DNA from 2 places in the Vibrio fluvialis genome. Region 2 is predicted to be linked to the other one. Evidence: predicted binding sites of a transcription regulator. Region 2 holds the regulator's gene; the other holds the start of a gene.
What was found. The regulator CRP, encoded in region 2, controls carbon source genes, mostly activating them, when cyclic AMP is high. The targets are predictions, from matches to a motif close to TGTGANNNNNNTCACA.
Positions count from the first base shown of each region.

Region 1: the regulator CRP is predicted to act here: its motif matches at 7,650-7,665, upstream of cdd (cytidine deaminase).

Region 1 is NZ_UHIP01000001.1:1,684,467-1,694,317, forward strand. It holds gene DYA43_RS07955 (adenosylcobinamide-GDP ribazoletransferase) at 1-179, opposite strand, end outside; gene cobT (nicotinate-nucleotide--dimethylbenzimidazole phosphoribosyltransferase) at 179-1,207, opposite strand; gene DYA43_RS07965 (flavin reductase family protein) at 1,221-1,832, opposite strand; gene DYA43_RS07970 (NAD(P)H-binding protein) at 2,217-2,888, shown strand; gene DYA43_RS07975 (L-cystine transporter) at 3,101-4,480, shown strand; gene DYA43_RS07980 (hypothetical protein) at 4,559-4,771, opposite strand; gene sbcB (exodeoxyribonuclease I) at 5,009-6,433, shown strand; gene DYA43_RS07990 (CidA/LrgA family protein) at 6,474-6,848, shown strand; gene DYA43_RS07995 (LrgB family protein) at 6,839-7,519, shown strand; gene cdd (cytidine deaminase) at 7,721-8,608, shown strand; gene DYA43_RS08005 (bifunctional diguanylate cyclase/phosphodiesterase) at 8,657-9,851, opposite strand, start outside.
Region 2 is NZ_UHIP01000001.1:167,077-176,927, forward strand. It holds gene DYA43_RS00760 (aspartate aminotransferase family protein) at 1-1,024, shown strand, start outside; gene astA (arginine N-succinyltransferase) at 1,124-2,143, shown strand; gene astD (succinylglutamate-semialdehyde dehydrogenase) at 2,177-3,634, shown strand; gene DYA43_RS00775 (DUF1338 domain-containing protein) at 3,820-4,614, shown strand; gene crp (cAMP-activated global transcriptional regulator CRP) at 4,734-5,366, opposite strand; gene DYA43_RS00785 (phosphoribulokinase) at 5,608-6,477, opposite strand; gene DYA43_RS00790 (YheU family protein) at 6,572-6,781, opposite strand; gene DYA43_RS00795 (hydrolase) at 6,873-7,850, opposite strand; gene DYA43_RS00800 (TIGR02444 family protein) at 7,963-8,436, opposite strand; gene DYA43_RS00805 (ABC transporter ATP-binding protein) at 8,433-9,851, opposite strand, start outside.

The sequences.
Region 1 (9,851 bases), 1.5 Mb from region 2:
AATAGCGTAAAGACTCCCGCGCACAACGCGCCCAATAACAATCCGACCAGTGCAAAATAGCGCCCGGCCTGATTCATACGTTCACTGCTATAAGGCAAAGACGCCGGAACCGGCAAGCGGGAAAAAAAACTCACGGCCAGCAAAAACAGCTCCCATTGATACTTGAGCACCGTTGGCATTACACCGTCACTCCCGCTTCAGCGAAGCTGGCCATGGTGTTGTAAAACTCCGCCGCCGCGCGCAGCAACGGAACTGCCAATACAGCGCCAGTCCCTTCACCAAGGCGTAGGCCCAAATCCAATAGCGGCTGCGCATCCAACAACTCCAGCACCGCGCGATGGCCGGACTCATGTGAGCGATGAGCAAAAATCATCACATCACGCGCATTCGGATCAAGCAGCGTGGCAACATAAGCGGCCACGGTCACGATGAAGCCATCGACCACCACTGGCGTGTTGCGGCGTGACGCGCCCAAAAACGCGCCGACCATTTGCACGATTTCAAAGCCGCCCACTTCAGCCAAGACAGCTTTCACATCCAAGCCTTGGCAGCGAGCGACAGCCTGCCCTACCAACTGACGCTTTTTCTGATACTGCTGCTCGGAGATGCCAGTGCCCATGCCCACACACCGCTCCGCCGACAAACCACTCAGTGCAGAAAGCAGCGCAGCTGCACTGCTGGTATTGGCAATCCCCATCTCACCAAACATCACCAGATTGGATCCGCCATCAATGACTTGTTCGGTCAACGCCTGACCAAGTGCCAGACCTTTCTCTACTTGTTCGTGGCTCATTGCCGCATGATGGGCAAAGTTTTCAGTTCTATCGCCCAAACGCTGCACAATAAAGTCCGGATGCTGAGATTCCACTGGCAACAAAATACCCGTATCCACCACTTTCATCGCCACTTGGTTGGCACGGCAGAAGCAGTTGATCGCGGCTCCGCCCGCGAGAAAATTCAACACCATTTGTTGTGTTACCGCGCTCGGCGCAATGCTCACGCCTTCATCAGCAATCCCATGATCGCCGGCAAACACCAACACGGTTGGTTGCTCAATACAGATTTGCGTCGCAGCACTGCTTTGCCCTTGGCTTTGAATCAACGCCAACTGATACGCCACCTGCTCCAGTTGCCCTAGTGCGCCCAGCGGCTTCGTTTTTTGGTCAATGCGCTGGGTAATGGCGGCGTGGAATGAAAGATCTAACATGTGTAATTCCTGGTTATTGTGGGCGTTGAATAGTGAATGTTTTTTCGAGCGTGGCGTATTCGCCACCGCCAAGACGTGACAGCGGGTCGAGCGTCAGTGCGTCGACATTCAGGCGCTCACCCTGCATCTTGATGATGCGCTCATCAAGATAAACCTGTTCGACTTTGGCAAACAAAAGCGTTTGCGGTGTAGCGCCAATCTCCTGCATTTCGTAAAGCGTGCAGCCAAATGCCACCGGGCATGCTTTTACGCGAGGCAATGCAAAGCCTTCAAATTCACTCAGCTCAATATCGCTTGCGGTCACTTCTGATTCGCCGTGTTCAAGTGTTGCGGCCGTCTTGGTAACCGCTTCAGCCAATCCCACATCGGCAATATGGATCACCAGTTTGCCTTTCTCTTTGGCATTGCGGGCGGTGTCTTTGATTTCACCGGAAGGCTTTTTGCCAATCGAAATCATCAGCAAAGGAGGCTGACTCGACACTGCAGTAAAATAGGAAAATGGTGCCAGATTGAAGTTTTCGTCCGTCGATTCCGTCAGCACCCAGGCGATCGGACGTGGCACGACAGTTTGCGTCATCAAATGGTAGATAGCGGAAGGGTCCCACTGGCTGAAATCAATATACATGAGCTAATCCGTAAGCTGACAAAGAGAGGAAAATGACATCGTTTTGCAGTCTACCCGCAATCGATGACGGATACCAAACTTTGCCCCTCTCTTCGGTTTGTTTGCCGAAAGGGTGATCGATTTGTAAACCACCGCCTATAAGCCATTGATCAATTTATACACTATACTCTTGGTACAGATGATGCAGGTATGCACTGTCGTCAGCGATAACTCACAGCAAGGAGATGTTATGTTTGCTAATCAACGATCGCAGAAACAGAAACCGGCAAAATCGTCGGGCAACAAAAAGCACAATCAAGTCCCACTGTCACTGACCTGACGGATCATTCACCCGATAAGACCTCGCCTCGCGGGGTCTTTTTATGACTTTAAGCGATTATTCTTATGGCTACCTCTTCCACCACTCAGGTGATCATCGCTGGCGCAACTGGCCTTGTCGGCTCCTGTGTATTAAAACAACTGCTCGCGGAACCAGTCATTGACGGCGTGTATGCTCTCACCCGCAAACCGCTTAAAGCCCATACAAAATTAACCGAGTTGCTGAGTGCCGAACTTACAGTCAAAAACTGGGACAACCACCACGTAGTTCCTGAATTTGGCGTCATAGCCCTGGGCACCACACACAAACAGGCGGGTTCTCAGCAAGAGTTGGAAGCGGTGGATTATCATTTAGTCTGTCAGGTCGCACGGACGATGAAAGCGATCGGTGTGCAACGTCTGGCCGTGGTGTCGAGTTACGGCGTGCATCCGCGCTCACGATCTCATTACCTGCGCTGCAAAGGCAAAATGGAGGAAGCGATTCGCCAAATGGGATTCGAGCACGTCACTTTTGTGCGCCCCGGCCCGTTAGTCGGCAATCGCAACACGGTAAGGCCTGATGAAGTCTGGCTGCAACGCATCATGAAGGTGGGACAATACCTGTTGTGGGGCAAGCTGAAAAACCTGATTCCGATTCGCGCCGAAGTGGTCGCTCAGGCCCTGCTTTACAGTTTGTTTGACCGCAACGCTCCAGCGGTTTCCGTTCTGTACACCACCGATATGAAGCGAATGCTGTAGAAATATCACTGAAACGAATATTTCACCGTCTGATCGCTAATTATTTGTACAACCCCCTACATTCATAACGTTTCGTTCTAAATAATGCTGTTTTTATATTTTCTATTCCGCATATGAAACGTTATGGTGCGCGCTAGATACGTTCCTACTTTTCAATATCGCTGAGGATTTCTCTTCAGGTCGGTATACACCCGTTTTAAGGATTCTAAATTATGTCAGTTGCAGCTATCGCGTCGATCGCGGTATTTGTCGGCATTCTGTTCTTCTTGTTTGGACAACAGAAAAAAGCCTACACCCTTTCTCGTCTTGTTCTGCTTGGCCTGGTGCTGGGTAGCGCGTTTGGTCTGGCCCTTCAACTGATCTTTGGTGAAGGCAGCAGTGTGATCAAAGAAACGCTGTCATGGGTTGCCATTGTAGGTAACGGTTACGTTGGCCTGTTGAAAATGGTCATCATGCCACTAGTGCTGGTATCTATGATTTCTGCAGTGGTGAAACTGGATAAAAACGGTTCACTGGGCAAAATCTCTGGTCTGACAATTTTCATTCTGCTGTTTACTACCGCGATTGCCGCACTGATCGGTATTCTGATCACGCAGGCATTTGGCCTTACGGCTGCTGGCCTGACTGAAGGCGCTCGTGAAACGGCACGTATTGCTGTACTTGAGAGCCGCGCTTCAACCGTAGCAGATTTGACTATTCCACAAATGTTGCTGAGCTTTATTCCAACCAACCCGTTTGCTGATCTGACTGGCGCACGTTCAACGTCAATCATCGCCGTGGTTATCTTCGGTGTATTGGTCGGTATTGCGGCTCGTAAAGTGATGATCGAAAAGGAACAACTGGAAGCGCCAATCCGCACTTTCGTGGAAGCAATTCAATCTATCGTGATGCGCCTGGTTAAAATGATCATGGCGCTGACTCCTTACGGTATCGCAGCACTGATGGCAAAAGTTGTCGCAACATCAAGCGCCGCTGATATTCTGAACTTGCTGGGCTTCATCGTTGCTTCCTACATCGCGATTGCACTGATGTTTGTCGTACACGGCGTACTGGTGTCATTTGTGGGTGTGAATCCAAAAACTTACTTCCAGAAAGTATGGCCAGTGCTGACATTCGCATTCACTTCACGCAGCTCTGCGGCCACTATTCCACTGAACGTGGAAGCGCAAATTACCAAACTGAACGTGTCACCAGCGATCGCGAACCTGTCCGCATCCTTTGGTGCAACGATTGGTCAGAACGGTTGTGCAGGTATCTATCCTGCCATGTTGGCAGTGATGGTAGCTCCAACCATGGGCATTAACCCGCTGGATATTCAGTTCATTCTGTCGCTGATTGCGATCATCACCATCAGCTCATTCGGCATTGCTGGTGTGGGTGGCGGTGCAACCTTCGCAGCACTGATTGTTCTGCCTGCCATGGGCCTGCCAGTGACCATCGCGGCGCTGCTGATCTCTATCGAGCCATTGATCGATATGGCGCGTACCGCACTGAATGTATCCGGCGCGATGACCGCGGGCACGATCACCAGTCGTCTGCTCAATGAAACAGCAGACAACACTGCTGAAGCAGCTCAGGAAGCGACTGCGTAAGTACCAACACTTAGTCACGAAAAGCCGACGCTCAGACGTCGGCTTTTTTGATTTTCGGCTCCGCATTCCCACTATGCTTCAGGCTAAATGTTCGATCAGTTCCGGCTGAATGGCCGCCAGTATTGAGCGCGCATGTTCGGATTCAATATCGAGCTCACACCAACCGTCGGTCCCCATAAACTCAGCAGTGCGATATTCCAGCGTCACCCTGTCACCCGAGGTGCACACATAACCAGAAAGCCTGAATATTCCGGCTGACGTATGTATTCGACTAATTTCAAATGTTTTCATGTAAGTCATCCTGTCAGGCTCATAAACCATGGAATAACATAAAGTGCGGCGGGTTTAAATTTGTTCCTGACCATGGCTAACATCCATGCAGACCAAAACGGTGCTTCTGCTCAAGCATTATTTGCTGAATCACTGAGCGAACATGGCCTGCGGCGAGGTTTCGAGATTGCCATGTCCGATACGGGATGTTCTAATAACCGTTCAACAATTTTTAAATCAGCGACTTGGTAAAGAGACATGCAGCAGCAACACCAGCCAACTTATTTCTTCTTTGACTACGAGACGTGGGGCACCAGCCCGGCCAAAGATCGTCCGAGTCAGTTTGCTGGTGTACGCACAGACATGGATTTCAACATCATTGGCGAGCCTTTGGTGATCTATTGCCAACTGCCAGCGGATTATCTGCCAGCGCCAGAAGCCGCGCTGATTACCGGCATCATTCCACAAAAAGCGATGGCACAAGGGCTTTCAGAGCCGGAGTTTATTGCCAAAATTCACGCAGAACTGTCGACACCCAACACCACCAGCCTGGGTTATAACAGCATTCGTTTCGACGATGAAGTGACACGTTATACCTGCTACCGCAACTTTCTCGACCCGTATGCCTGGAGCTGGCAGAACGGCAACTCACGTTGGGATCTGCTCGATGTGATGCGTGCGTGTCATGCGCTGCGCCCAGAAGGCATTGTGTGGCCGGAAAACGACGAAGGTTTTACCAGCTTCAAACTAGAGCATTTGTCAAAAGCCAACGGCATTGAGCACGAAAATGCGCACGATGCGATGGCCGATGTGATTGCGACGATTGAACTGGCGAAAAAAGTCAAAGCGGCGCAGCCCAAACTGTTCGATTATTTCTTCTCTATGCGCCATAAGCGCAAACTGAATGAACTGATTGATATCGTCAACATGACGCCGCTGATGCACGTGTCCGGCATGCTGGGTCGCGAGTGTCAATACACCAGTTGGATTGTGCCGATAGCCTGGCACCCTACCAATCAGAACGCCGTGATTGTGGCTGATTTGGCCAAAGATCCACAGCCGCTGATCGACTTAGATGTGGACGCTCTGCATGCACGTCTATATACCCGTCACGATGATTTAGCACCGGATGAACTGCCTGTGCCCGTCAAACTGGTTCATCTCAATAAATGCCCGATTCTGGCACCGGCGAAAACGCTGACCGCAGAAAATGCCGCTACCATCGGTATTGATCGCGAATTGTGTCTAGCGAATCTGGCTCGCATTCGTCAGCATCCGGAAATTCGAGAGAAGCTGGCAGCCCTCTTTGGCATTGAACGAGAATTTGAAGCATCGAACGATGTTGATACACAGCTCTATGATGGATTCTTCTCACCTGCGGATAAAGCGGCGATGGAGATCATCCGTTCAACCAAACCTGAGCTGCTTGGCGAGCTGGATATTACCTTCAGCGATAAACGCATCGAACCGCTGCTGTTTCGCTATCGCGCACGTAACTTCCCTTGGACGCTGGATGAAAATGACCAGCGCCGCTGGGCGAACCATTGCCGCGACTACTACGAAACACACCTGCCAGATTACATGCTGAATCTGGAAAACTTAGTTCATGAACATGAAAGTGACGAAAAGAAAATCGCCATTTTAAAATCCGTTTACCAATACGTAGAGAAGCTAGCCTCTTAGTTTCTGAGTTTATTTGATTGCAATTACGGCTGACATTCTCATGGTAAAAACCATCGCACAATATGTGGTCTCAATGGGGTTGATTTTTCTGTGCCTGCTGGCAGGGATCAATCTACAAAGCTGGCTGGAAGTTTCCATTCCTGGCAGTATCATCGGCATGCTTATTCTGTTCTCCCTGATGGCAGGAGGACTGATTCCTGTCGAGTGGGTAAAACCCGGCGCCAACCTGTTCATTCGTTATATGGTGTTGCTTTTTGTTCCGGTCAGCGTTGGACTGATGGCGCATTTTGATATGCTGGTTGCCAATGCCTGGACCATTATTGCCAGCGCGATTGGTGGCACCACACTGGTGATCGTGACACTCGGCGTGAGTCTGGATCGCTTTCTGAAGCGAGGTAAAAAATCATGTGGTTGATTGTCACCATTGTGGTGTTTTTCTTTGCGCGCTGGGTAGCGAAGAAAGGTAATTCCCCCTTCCTGAACCCACTGTTGATTTGTATTGGCATCATTATTCCGCTGCTAATGTATCTGAAAGTACCGTTTGAAACTTACTATGCCGATAACAAGTGGCTGAGCGATTTACTGCAACCCGCAGTCGTTGCTCTGGCTTACCCGCTCTATGAACAGTTACCGCAAATCCGCGCCAACTGGCGCATCATCATGCTCGCTTGCGGTGTAGGCAGTGTGATGTCGATGCTTACAGCCAGCCTGATTGCGGTGGGAATGAAAGCGGATATAACCTTGATTGCGGCCCTGATGGGTAAATCGGTCACCACACCGATTGCAATGGAAGTCGCCAGCAACCTCGGTGGAGAACCGGCTGTCGCTGCCATTCTGGTGTTAATGGTCGGGCTGTTTGGCGCGATTCTCGCTTATCCAATCTACAAGCTGCTGAACGTGACCCACCCTATCGCCCGAGGGCTGACTATGGGGACGGTATCGCACGCACTTGGCACCGCTACCTGTGCGGAGAAAGACCCACGCGACGCGGCATTCAGTTCTCTGGCCTTAGTGGTTTGCGGTGTGATCACCTCCATCCTTGCTCCTAGCTTATTCGCTTTCGCGGTTTGGCTCTCTGCCCTCTAGACTAACAACGTCTTGCTGTCGATGGTCGTACCGCGATCGTCGACAGAGTTCACTCTTTGTCTTTGTGCAATCGATGACATGTGTGACATCACTCTAATTATGAAAACTGAAATATCGTTACATTTATTTATGTGACAAAAATCTCAGTAAAGATGTGATAGTGACCTAAAATGGAGTTCGATACATTAATAAGGATTCTTTATGAAAAGCCGTATTGAACAGGCGCTAGCGGGCATGCCGAAGCCAATCGCAGAGTTTCTGACTCCGATTACCCTGGCTGATGACTTTGACGCTACCCTTTCTCCCGACCAGTTCAACCAACTGCTTTCCATTTCGGAAATGAGTGATGCTGACCTGCGTGTTGCTTTGCTTCCCTTGGCAGCGGCCTACGCCTATGTGCCAATCTCTAAATTTTACGTCGGTGCCATCGTACGCGGCCTGTCTGGTCGTTTGTACTTTGGCGGCAATATGGAGTTTGCTGGTGTGCAGTTGGGTCAAACCATTCATGCCGAGCAAGCGGCTATCAGCCATGCCTGGATGAAAGGTGAAGAAGGTCTGGCAGATATCACCGTCAACTACAGTCCTTGCGGTCACTGCCGTCAGTTCATGAATGAGCTGAACACATCACAGACGCTGTCCATTCAGTTGCCGCAACGTGAAGAAAAATCACTGCAATACTATCTGCCAGAGTCATTTGGCCCATCGGATCTGGGTATTGAATCTGCGCTTATGGCAAAAGTCGATCACGGCAAAACCAGCGATGATGATGAAGCGCTAGTGCAGCAAGCTCTGCAAGCATTGAACCGCAGCTACGCACCTTATACGGCTAATCTGAGCGGTGTGGCACTGCAAACCAGCGGCGGCAATCAGTATCTCGGTGCTTACGCTGAAAACGCGGCGTTCAACCCGAGCCTGCCGCCACTGCAAGTGGCTTTGATTCAGGTACGCATGGCGGGTGAAGAGTTCGAGACCATTGAAAGCGCTGCGCTGGCAGAAATGACCGAAGGCAGCATCAGTCATCTGGCGGATACGCAAGCGACGTTAGAAGCCATCAATCCGGATATTCCGCTCTCATATCTCTCGCTATAACCAGCAAAAAAGCCAGACAACGTCTGGCTTTTTTTTTTTGCTGGAACCTTATCCGCGTTGGAACGTTTCCAGCGCCAGTGCGGCATCCATCGGTTTATAGAAGTAATAACCCTGGATTTCGTCCACATTCCACACATTGAGTTTTCTGAGTTGCGAGGCGTTCTCAACTCCTTCTGCTACCGTCGTCAGGCCGAGTTCCTGTGACATACTGATAATATTTCGAATCAGCGATTTCGCCTTTTCGTTGGTATCCAGGCCATCAATGTACGATTTATCCAGTTTCACAATATCCAGTGGGAAGTTGCACAGCGAGCTGAACGAAGAGTAACCAGTACCGAAGTCATCCAGTGCCAGTTGCACTCCTAATGCTTTAATGGCATCCATGCGTTGCAGCGTCTCCTCTTCAACCCCCATCAGAATACTCTCCGTCAGTTCCAGAACCAGTTGGCCGGCTGCCAGTTGATACTGATCGATCACTTTACGCAGCGTGTCGACCAGACTGCTGTGGTAGAAATGAGGGCTGGAAATATTAACGTGAATACTCACCATTTGTTTGTTGTGAGCCTGCGCCTGCTGAAAGGTTTGCAGAAATTCACACGCCTGATCGAGAATCTGCTCGCCGAGCTCAACAATCAATTTTCGTTGCTCTGCCAGTGGCACAAACACGGCAGGCGACACCATACCAAATTGAGGATGTTTCCAGCGCGCTAACGCTTCAAAGCCCACCAACTGACCGGACGCCGCTTTCACAATCGGCTGATAATGCGCGATGATTTCGCGATTTTTCAAGGCCGCGACGATATCCCGGTTGAGGATTTGCGCCTCCTGCGTTCGTTCAAACTGCTCAGGTGTAACGACCGTTAACTGGTTCGCTACCGATGGGTTGCGGTTCATGACCGTGTAGTATCCACAGTGAGCGATGTTTTCGAAGTTCTCGAAGTCAATGGATGATGGCAGTAAGGCGCCTTTCAAGCCGAGATCGAGTTCCATATCAGCCAAGCTGATTTTCGCTCGATAGGCGGCCAGAATGTGGTTGCCCATTCGCTCAACCCGGCCAATTGGACCAGTACAACAAACGACAAATTCACTCTCACTGATTCGCCCGACTTCTTCACGGCTGAAATAACGTTTAAGGCTGTCAGCAATATGGCGCACACAAGCGTCATAGAGTTCATGGCCATAAACTTCATCAATTTCTTTCAGGCGAGTCGCATTGAAGTACATGATTGAAAACTCGTGACCA
Region 2 (9,851 bases):
GAACGCGTTGACAGAGCAGGGCAACAAGCTTTGGCATCTGAGCAACGTGATGACAAACGAACCAGCACTGCGTCTGGCGAAGAAGCTGACTGAAATCAGCTTTGCGGAAAAAGTGTTCTTTGCTAACTCGGGCGCCGAAGCAAACGAAGCGGCACTGAAACTGGCACGTCGTTACGCTGCGGACGTTTATGGCCCTGAAAAGTCTGAAATCATTGCATTTAAACAAGGTTTCCACGGCCGTACATTCTTCACCGTGACTGTGGGTGGCCAAGCGGCTTACTCGGACGGTTTTGGTCCAAAACCAGGTGATGTGACGCATCTGCCATACAACGATGTGGAAGCGCTGCAGGCGCACATCTCTGACCGCACTTGTGCTGTCATGATGGAACCTCTGCAAGGCGAAGGCGGTATTGTGTCGCCAACACCAGAATTTGTTCAGGCTGTGCGTGAGCTGTGTGACAAACACAATGCGCTGCTGATCTTCGATGAAGTGCAAACGGGTAACGGTCGTACCGGCCACTTCTACGCTTACCAAGGTATCGGTGTGACACCGGACATTCTGAGTACTGCCAAATCACTGGGCGGCGGTTTCCCAATCGGCGCGATGCTGACCACATCGAAACTGGCAGAGCACATGAAAGTGGGCGTGCACGGTTCGACCTACGGCGGTAACCCGCTGGCATGTGCGGTTGCAGAAGCCGTCGTGGATGTGGTGAGCAAGCCAGAAACGTTGGCTGGCGTCAAAGAGCGTGAAGCGCTGTTCCGTGAAGGTCTGCAAAAGATCAACGCGAAGTACAACCTGTTCAAAGAAGTTCGCGGTCAGGGCCTGCTGTTAGGTGCGGCGCTGAACGACGAGTGGCAAGGCCGTGCGCGTGACGTGTTGGTCGCATCAGGTAAACAAGGTCTGATGCTGTTGGTGGCCGGTGCGAACGTTGTTCGTATGACCCCATCATTGATTATTACTAAAGAAGAAATCGAAGAAGGCTTAGCACGACTAGACAAAGCAATTGCTACCCTAGTTTAAGCGAGCCCGTACGCCATACCAAACCCATGGGATGGGGGCGGTATGGCGACGTTATCAGGTCGAGGCATTCAGACCTGTTTGCATCTGGAGGGAGTATTGATGCTAGTTGTTCGCCCTATTGCAATTTCAGACTACGAGGCGCTGCACACCTGCGCAGTGGAATCGGGTCATGGATTCACCTCATTGCCGGTTAACGAAGAACTGTTAACCAATCGCATTAAACATTCCGAATACAGCTTTACCAAACCCGACGTGAACCAGCCGGGCGATGAAGGCTACCTGATGGTTGGCTTTGATTCCGAAACGGGTGAAGTCGCGGGGACCACAGGTGTTGAAGCTTCCGTGGGCTGGGATATTCCGTTTTACTCTTACCACATCAGCACCATCGTGCACGCGTCGCCAAAACTGGGCGTCAACAATGTGGTTAAGCTGCTGACGTTTGGTAACAACTACACCGGTTGTTCGGAAATCTGCACGCTGTTTCTGCGCGCTCCGTTCCGTGAAGGTCTGAACGGGCGTCTGATGTCGAAATGTCGTTTCCTGATGATGGCGGAACATCCGCATCGTTTCTCTAAAACCATCTTCGCTGAAATGCGCGGTGTCTCTGATGAACAGGGTAACTCACCGTTCTGGAAATGGTTGCAGGAACACTTTTTCTCAATCGACTTCACCATGGCGGATTACCTGACAGGTATTGGCAAGAAAGGCTTCATTGCCGATCTGATGCCGAAACTGCCGATTTACATCAACCTGCTGAGCAAAGAAGCGCAGGCAGTGATTGGTCAGGTGCATGAGAAAACCCGTCCGGCGTTGGCGCTGCTGGAAAAAGAAGGCTTCACCTGCCGCAACTATGTGGACATTTTTGATGCGGGCCCGTCAGTAGAATGTGACCTGCGCAATATCGAGTCGGTACGTGATTCCGTACGTGCCAAAGTGGAAATCGCCGAGCACTCCAGCTCGCAGGATTTCCTGATGTGTAATACCTCTTTTGAACATTTCCGCGCGACGGCGGCGAAAGCAGCCTATAACCGTGAGCGTGGAACCGTGATTATTGCGCCTAAAGTGGCTGAAGCGCTGCAAGTCGACAATGGCGACTTCCTGCGCATCCTTGCTCAATAGTCAGAGCACAGTAACGAATTGAAGGATAAGACAATGACTCAGTGGATTGCCGGTCAATGGGTGGCTGGTCAGGGTGAACACTTCACCTCTTTGAGCCCATACAACAACGAAATCGTCTGGCAGGGCGACAGTGCCACGCCAGCTCAGGTTGAAGATGCCGTAAAAGCCGCGCGCTCTGCGTTTGTTGAGTGGAAGAAACTGCCATTCGCGGAACGCGAAAAAGTAGTGCTGGCGTTTGCTGAAAAGGTCAAAGCCAACGCTGAAGCGATCGCTGAAGTGATTGCTAAAGAAACTGGTAAACCGATTTGGGAAACCCGCACGGAAGCCGCTGCGATGGCTGGCAAGATTGCGATCTCGATTCGTGCTTACCACGACCGTACCGGTGAAACCGTGCGTGAAGCGGCGGGCAACCAAATCGTGTTGCGTCATCGTCCGCTGGGCGTGATGGCGGTCTTTGGGCCGTACAACTTCCCGGGCCATCTGCCAAACGGCCACATCGTGCCAGCGCTGCTGGCGGGTAACACCGTGGTATTCAAACCGTCTGAACAAACACCTTGGACGGGTGAAGTCGCGATGAAACTGTGGGAAGAAGCGGGTCTGCCTAAGGGTGTTCTGAACCTGGTACAAGGCGGTAAAGAGACCGGGATTGCGCTGGCGCAGTCGAAAGGTATCGATGGTCTGCTGTTTACCGGCAGTGCTAACACGGGTCATCTGCTGCACCGTCAGTTTGCGGGTCAGCCAGGTAAAATGCTGGCGCTGGAAATGGGCGGCAACAACCCGATGGTGATCTCTGATCACTACGGCGACCTGGATTCCACCGTTTATACCATCATTCAATCGGCCTTCATCAGTGCCGGTCAGCGTTGTACCTGTGCTCGTCGTTTGTACGTACCACACGGTGATAAGGGCGATGCGCTGATCACGCGTCTGGTTGAAGCGACTCAGAAACTGCGCATCGACCAGCCATTTGCTGAACCCGCACCGTTTATGGGGCCACAAATCTCCAAAGCGGCCGCGGACTTTATTCTCAAAGCGCAGGCAAACCTGCAATCTTTAGGCGGCGAAATTCTGGTTGAAGCGCGCGGTCTGGAAGCGGCGTTTGTGACTCCGGGTATCATCGATGTGACCCCGATTGCCGAGCTGCCGGACGAAGAGTACTTCGGCCCGCTGCTGCAAGTGGTGCGTTACGAAACGTTGGCTCAGGCGGTTGAACTGGCCAATGACACCCAGTTTGGCCTGTCGGCTGGCCTGGTCACCACCGATGACAGCGAATGGGAATACTTTGTTGACCACATTCGCGCCGGCATTGTGAACCGCAACCGTCAGCTGACGGGCGCGAGTGGCGATGCGCCATTCGGTGGTCCGGGTGCGTCGGGTAACCTACGTCCAAGTGCGTTCTACGCGGCGGACTACTGTGCCTACCCGATGGCGTCGATGGAAGGTTCGGCAACCGAACTGCCAGCCACGTTGAGTCCGGGTATCGAACTGTAATTTACGATTTAGCTAACGTCACAGGCTGAAGGCTACCCGGTCCTTCTCGGGCTTCGGACCGGGTAGCCACTTTTTACTATTACAACAATAAATATTCATATTAGCCCCAAGTAGTGAGTGGTCACTTGGGCAACAGAATCCAATAACCCAGGTTGCTTGCAGAGCAGCGCAGACAAGGAGGCGTTATGACGCCAGCAGTTCTCTTTGAATCCCTATGGAATGACTATATTCGACGTCTTTGCCCGTCGGCCGACAAAGTACACCAGTTGCTTCAGGAAGACGAAGCGCTGATCAACGATCACATCGCCCTGCGTACGTTTAACGTGGCACCGCTGGGGATTGATACGTTGGCGAAACCGTTTCTGGCGCTGGGCTACAAGCCGTGCGGTGATTACGTGTTTGAAAGCAAAAAACTGGTAGCGAAACATTTCGAGCATCCGGATCCGCTGCAACCCAAAGTGTTCATCAGTGAATTGAAAGTGGAAGAGTGTTCACCAGAGCTACAAGCGATTGTTGCTAAGCTGGTGGCGCAAGTTGATGCCACGAAGCTGGAAGGCGATGCTTTCCTCTACGGTGGCCGTCTGTGGGATCTGAGCTATGCCGATTATCTGCAACTGGCGAAAGAGAGCGAATACGCCTCTTGGCTGGCAGCACACGGTTATGGTGCCAACCATTTTACGGTGAGCGTTAACCAGCTGAATGCGTTGGATGAAGTGAAACAGGTGAACGATCATCTGCGCAGCGCAGGCTTTACCATCAACGAATCTGGTGGCGAAGTGAAGGGCTCACCAGAGGTGCTGCTGGAGCAGTCATCAACGATGGCAGACAAAGTGCCGGTGACCTTCATTGAAGGCACAGAAATCATTCCGGGCGGCTTTTATGAGTTTGCCAAGCGCTACCCAATGGGCAACGGTGAACTTTACACAGGCTTTGTGGCCGCTTCTGCAGACAAGATTTTCGAAAGTACCGACAGCAAGTAATTTCGCGAGTGGCTTTGGGTTGTCTGTAGTCCAGTGGCGGACAACCTTCCTCTCTCCTGGCCACAAGCAAATAAAAAAGCCACCGCAAGGTGGCTTTTCCTATTCTGTCTCGGTGACGATTAACGAGTACCGTATACCACGATAGTCTTACCGTGTGCAGAAATCAGGTTCTGCTCTTCCAGCATCTTCAGGATGCGGCCAACGGTTTCACGAGAACAGCCAACGATTTGACCGATTTCCTGACGAGTGATCTTGATTTGCATACCGTCTGGGTGGGTCATGGCGTCTGGTTGTTTCGCCAGGTTCAGTAGGGTCTGCGCGATGCGACCAGTTACGTCTAGGAACGCCAGGTCACCCACTTTTTGGCTAGTCACTTGCAGACGGCGAGCCATCTGGCCAGACAGGCGCATTAGGATGTCCGGGTTAACCTGAATCAGCTGACGGAATTTCTTGAATGAAATTTCCGCGACTTCACAAGGAGATTTTGCACGAACCCAGGCAGTACGCTCCTGACCTTCTTCAAACAAGCCAAGCTCACCGATGAAGTCACCTTGGTTCAGGTAAGACAGAATCATCTCCTTACCTTCTTCATCTTTGATCAGTACCGCAACAGAACCTTTAACGATGTAGTACAAAGTCTCTGCTTTTTCGCCCGCGTGAATTAGCGTGCTTTTTGAAGGGTACTTATGAATGTGACAATGTGAAAGAAACCACTCTAGTGTCGGGTCGGTTTGAGGTTTACCTAGAACCATAATATCTCACTTCCTCTGCAGGGTACGCTTGCTGCTATCCATATTTTAGCGAAGCCTTATTTGGATTCACTAGAATAAGAGGACTTTCTTATTGCTGCAAGTTATCTTGTGTTTCGGTATGGAATAGTATCCTTTTTCCAAAACGATTTCTTGATTTTAATCGTGTAGGACAGGGGATAATCTACGCAAAACTGTGCACATGATCACGGTATGAAAAGTAATCGACACAGTAGGGCGTTGACTAGCCAATTTTCCCTGATTCTATCAATTGTTGCAGGAGCGGCCTGACGATCAGCTCCATCGCAAATCCCATTTTCCCGCCCGGCACCACGATGGTGTTGTGACGCGACATGAACGAACCATCAATCATCGCCAGCAGGTAAGGGTAGTCGACGTTTTTAATCCCACGCAGGCGAATGACGACAAAACTTTCATCCAGACTGGGGATGCCTTTCGCGTTGAGCGGGTTGGAGGTATCGACGGTCGGCACACGCTGAAAGTTAATGTGGGTGCGCGAGAACTGCGGCGTAATGTAGTTGAGGTAATCGTCCATCGAACGCACGATGGAGTCCATCACCGCTTCCCGGGAATGGCCGCGATCGCGCGTGTCACGTACGTATTTTTGAATCCATTCCAAGTTCACAATCGGCACCATGCCAATCAGAAAATCGACGTGCTGCGCGACGTTCACTTCGCCATCCACCACGCCGCCGTGCAGTCCTTCGTAGAACAGTACATCGGAGTTTTCCGGCAGTTGTTGCCATGGGGTAAAGGTGCCCGGCATCTGATTGTAGGGCACGGCTTCGTCAAACGAGTGCAGATAGCGTCTGACCTGGCCGGTGCCGGATTTCCCAAACTGGCGGAAAAAGTCTTCCAGTGCGGTAAAGTCGTTGGCTTGCGGACCAAAATAGCTGATGTGGCGGCCTTGCTCGCGCGCCTTGCGAATCTCGACGTCCATTTCCGGACGGGTAAAGCGGTGGAAGCTGTCGCCTTCCACCCAAGCGGGCTTGATGTCCATCATATTGAACATCTTACGGAACGCTTCTGAGGTCGTGGTTGTGCCGGCGCCCGACGAACCGGTGACGGCAATAATTGGGTGTTTCGCTGACATGACAAACCTTGTCTCTGAGTCCTTAAAACGGGGCTGTATCAGTACAGCCCAAGCCGAATCACTATAGCACGTAAAACTTTGCTGTTGTCACCCGTTAACGATGATTGACTTTTATATCAACGGTTTCATGCAATTCTGAATAGACGATCACGGCTTCTCCGGATTGCAACAGAGCCTTAACCTGATCGACTTTATCTTGCAGAGAAATCTCGACTTCACCGTAATCGGTGCCTTCGCGCAGCACGAATTCACGAATCAGATTGTCGAGCGTATCGGGCGCAATTTGCTGCCACGGAACGATCATAAATACCTCTTGCTTTTATGTTCGTGGTTGAATGCTGCCAAGTATAACGCCTCAGCGGTCCAGCGTCAGGTCGCAGCAACTTGGCAACGCACTAAGTTTTATCGCGCAGACTGGCGTAGTAAGCCGGCAGGGATTGTTCGAGCCAGAATTGCGGCTTAAGCAGCGACCCGCTGAGAAAGCCGACATGGCCGCCCTGATCAAACAGACGGTAATCGATGTTTTCCGGCAGGACAAATTTCGGGATCACCGCATCGGTCATGAACGGGTCGTCTTTGGCATGGATGATTTGCGTGGGCACGCGAATGTCTTTCAGCTTGTTGATCCCCGAGCAGCGCTGGTAGTAATCCTGCGCGTCCTTGAAACCGTGCAGCGGCGCGGTGATTAGGTCATCAAACTCTTGCAAACGGGTCACGCGTTTGATGCTGTGATAGGACAAGCCCAGTTCGCCCTTGAGCAGGTGATGCTTTTGCAGCGCATTGTGTTTGAGCGACGACAACAGGTAAGTGCGGTAGAGCTTGGAAAAGCCGCGTTCGATGCGCTCGGAACAGGCAGCGAGATCGAGCGGCGCCGAGACCACGGTCGCTGCGCTGACGATTGGATCGGCATTGAACTCGGCCAGATAGTTGACCAGCATATTGCCGCCGAGCGAAATGCCGACCGCAATCATGGTCTGCTCAGGAAATTGTTCGCGCAGGGTTTCCAGCACAAAGCGCGCATCCTGCACTTCTCCGGAGTGGTAAGCACGAGCCAGATGATTCGGTTTGCCGCTGCAGCCGCGAAAATGCATCATCACGGACAGCCAGCCGTCGCGGGCAAACGCGTGCATCAGGCCATTAGCATAAGGGCTGTAGAAGCAGCCTTCTAAACCGTGAAACAGCACAAACAGCGGTTTGTTTTGCGCGTTAGCGTGGTGTGGGTCTTCGCTCCAAGCGAGATCGAGAAAGTCGCCGTCCGGAGTGTCCAGCGTCTGCCACACCGGTTCAAACAGTGCTTTCTTTCGAATAAAACGCGGAAACAGCGTTTGCAGATGCGGGTTTTTCAGGCCGGTTGCGGCAACAAACTGGGTCATAATTCAAACCAATACAAAGTGATTTAATGAGTATATACCCAAGTTACCCCAGATTGGCGTATTCGGCGAGTCGTGGTGGTTTTTTATGAAGCGCTGCCCAAAACAGGCGGGATCAGAAGGATGGTGGTACTGGCTTCATAAACACGGTGCCCAGATGCTCTGCGCCGAGTTGGCGGCAGTAACGCAGTGTCAGGGCTTCACCGTGGCTGTTTTCCAGCGTCAGCCGATTGATGCAGTCGACCAAATCCGATTGCTGCTGTTTTTCGAGTTGCAGTTCAAATTGCAGCGCTTCTCGGTAGAGCGTATCCGGCAGATGCGCTTTCATCTTGCGGCGCATGTCGCGATAGCTGTGGATCAGTGTTTCGGAGCGGCTGAGACAGTCAACCACCTGTTGCCAGTCGTGTTCCTGCGGCGTCACCTGCTGCTCGTCGAGGTACTTGAGCAGCAGCAGCAGATTGACGTTGCCGTTGAAGTTGTTCTGCAGGCTTAAGCACGCCTCTTTCACCTCGCGCACGCTGTAATACTGCAAACTGAATTGCCATAATCTTTCCAGCGTTAGAGGGATTCTGACGTGCTCTTGGCTCATTGACTGTTGAACTCCTGTTCCATCTCTTCCAAGACTTCCTGCTCTGCCATCCAGTCCATTTCGATTTCTTCGAGTTCGGACTTGGCACTGGCCTGAGTAGCGAGTACTTGAGTAAGTTTAGCTTTATTTTCCGCATCATACAGTGAGGAATCGGACAATTGTTCCTCAGCCTCGGCGACGATGGCATTCAACTTATCCATTTTCGTTTCCAGCTGTGTCAGCTTTTTGCGAATTGGTGCGGTTTGTTTGCGAAAATCGGCTTCACGGCGTTTCTGCTCTTTCTTCGCCGCGGCGCTGTTGGTGTTGTCTTTCGCCGGAGCTTGCGCCTGTGTCTCTTTACGTTCGGCTTTTTGTTGATCGGTCAGCCACTTGTAGTAGTCCGTCAAGTCACCATCAAACGGCGCAACCTGGTGGTCATGCACTAAGTACAGATCATCGGTCGTGGCGCGCAGCAGGTAGCGGTCGTGGCTGACGATCACCATTGCGCCTTCAAAGCTTTGCAGTGCAAACGTCAGCGCCTGTCGCATGTCGAGATCCAGGTGGTTGGTCGGTTCGTCGAGCAATAGCAGGTTGGGTTTTTGCCACACGATCAGCGCTAATACTAAACGCGCTTTTTCACCGCCGGAAAACGGGCCAACTTTATCCAGTGCTTTGTCGCCGTGGAAACCGAAGCTGCCTAGATAATTACGCAGTTCCAGCTCGTTCTTGTCGGGGGCAATCTGCATCATGTGTTGTAGCGGCGTTTCTTCCGGATGCAGTGTTTCCAGTTGATGCTGGGCAAAGTAACCGATCTTCACGCCCTGCGAATAGGTCAGGTCACCGCCTTGCTGTTTCAGTTCACCCGACAGCAGTTTGATCAGCGTGGATTTACCGGCGCCGTTGCGGCCCAGCAGACCGATGCGGCTGCCCGGTACCAGATTGAGGCGAATTTTTTCCAGAATCAGATGATCGCCGTAGCCTGCGCTGACTTCATCCATCATCAGAATGGGGTTTGGCAGCGCCGATGGCTCGCGAAACTCAAAGCTGAACGGGTTATCAAATTGCGCCGGCAGCACTTTCTCCATCCGCTCCAGAGCCTTAATACGGCTCTGCGCCTGGCGGGCTTTGGATGCTTTGTAACGGAAGCGGTCGATGTAACTTTGCATGTGAGCCATCTGCTTTTGTTGCTTCTGGAACATGGCTTGTTGTTGCAGCATCTTCTGCGCGCGCTGAGTTTCAAACGATGAGTAGTTACCGGTGTACTCGTTGAGCTTTTCGTTTTCGATATGAATGATGCGGCCGACGATCGGATCAAGAAAATCGCGGTCGTGAGAGATCAGGATCAGCGTGCCCGGATAGCTTTGTAACCAGCGTTCCAACCACATGACGGCATCCAAATCCAAGTGGTTGGTCGGTTCGTCGAGCAGAAGCAGGTC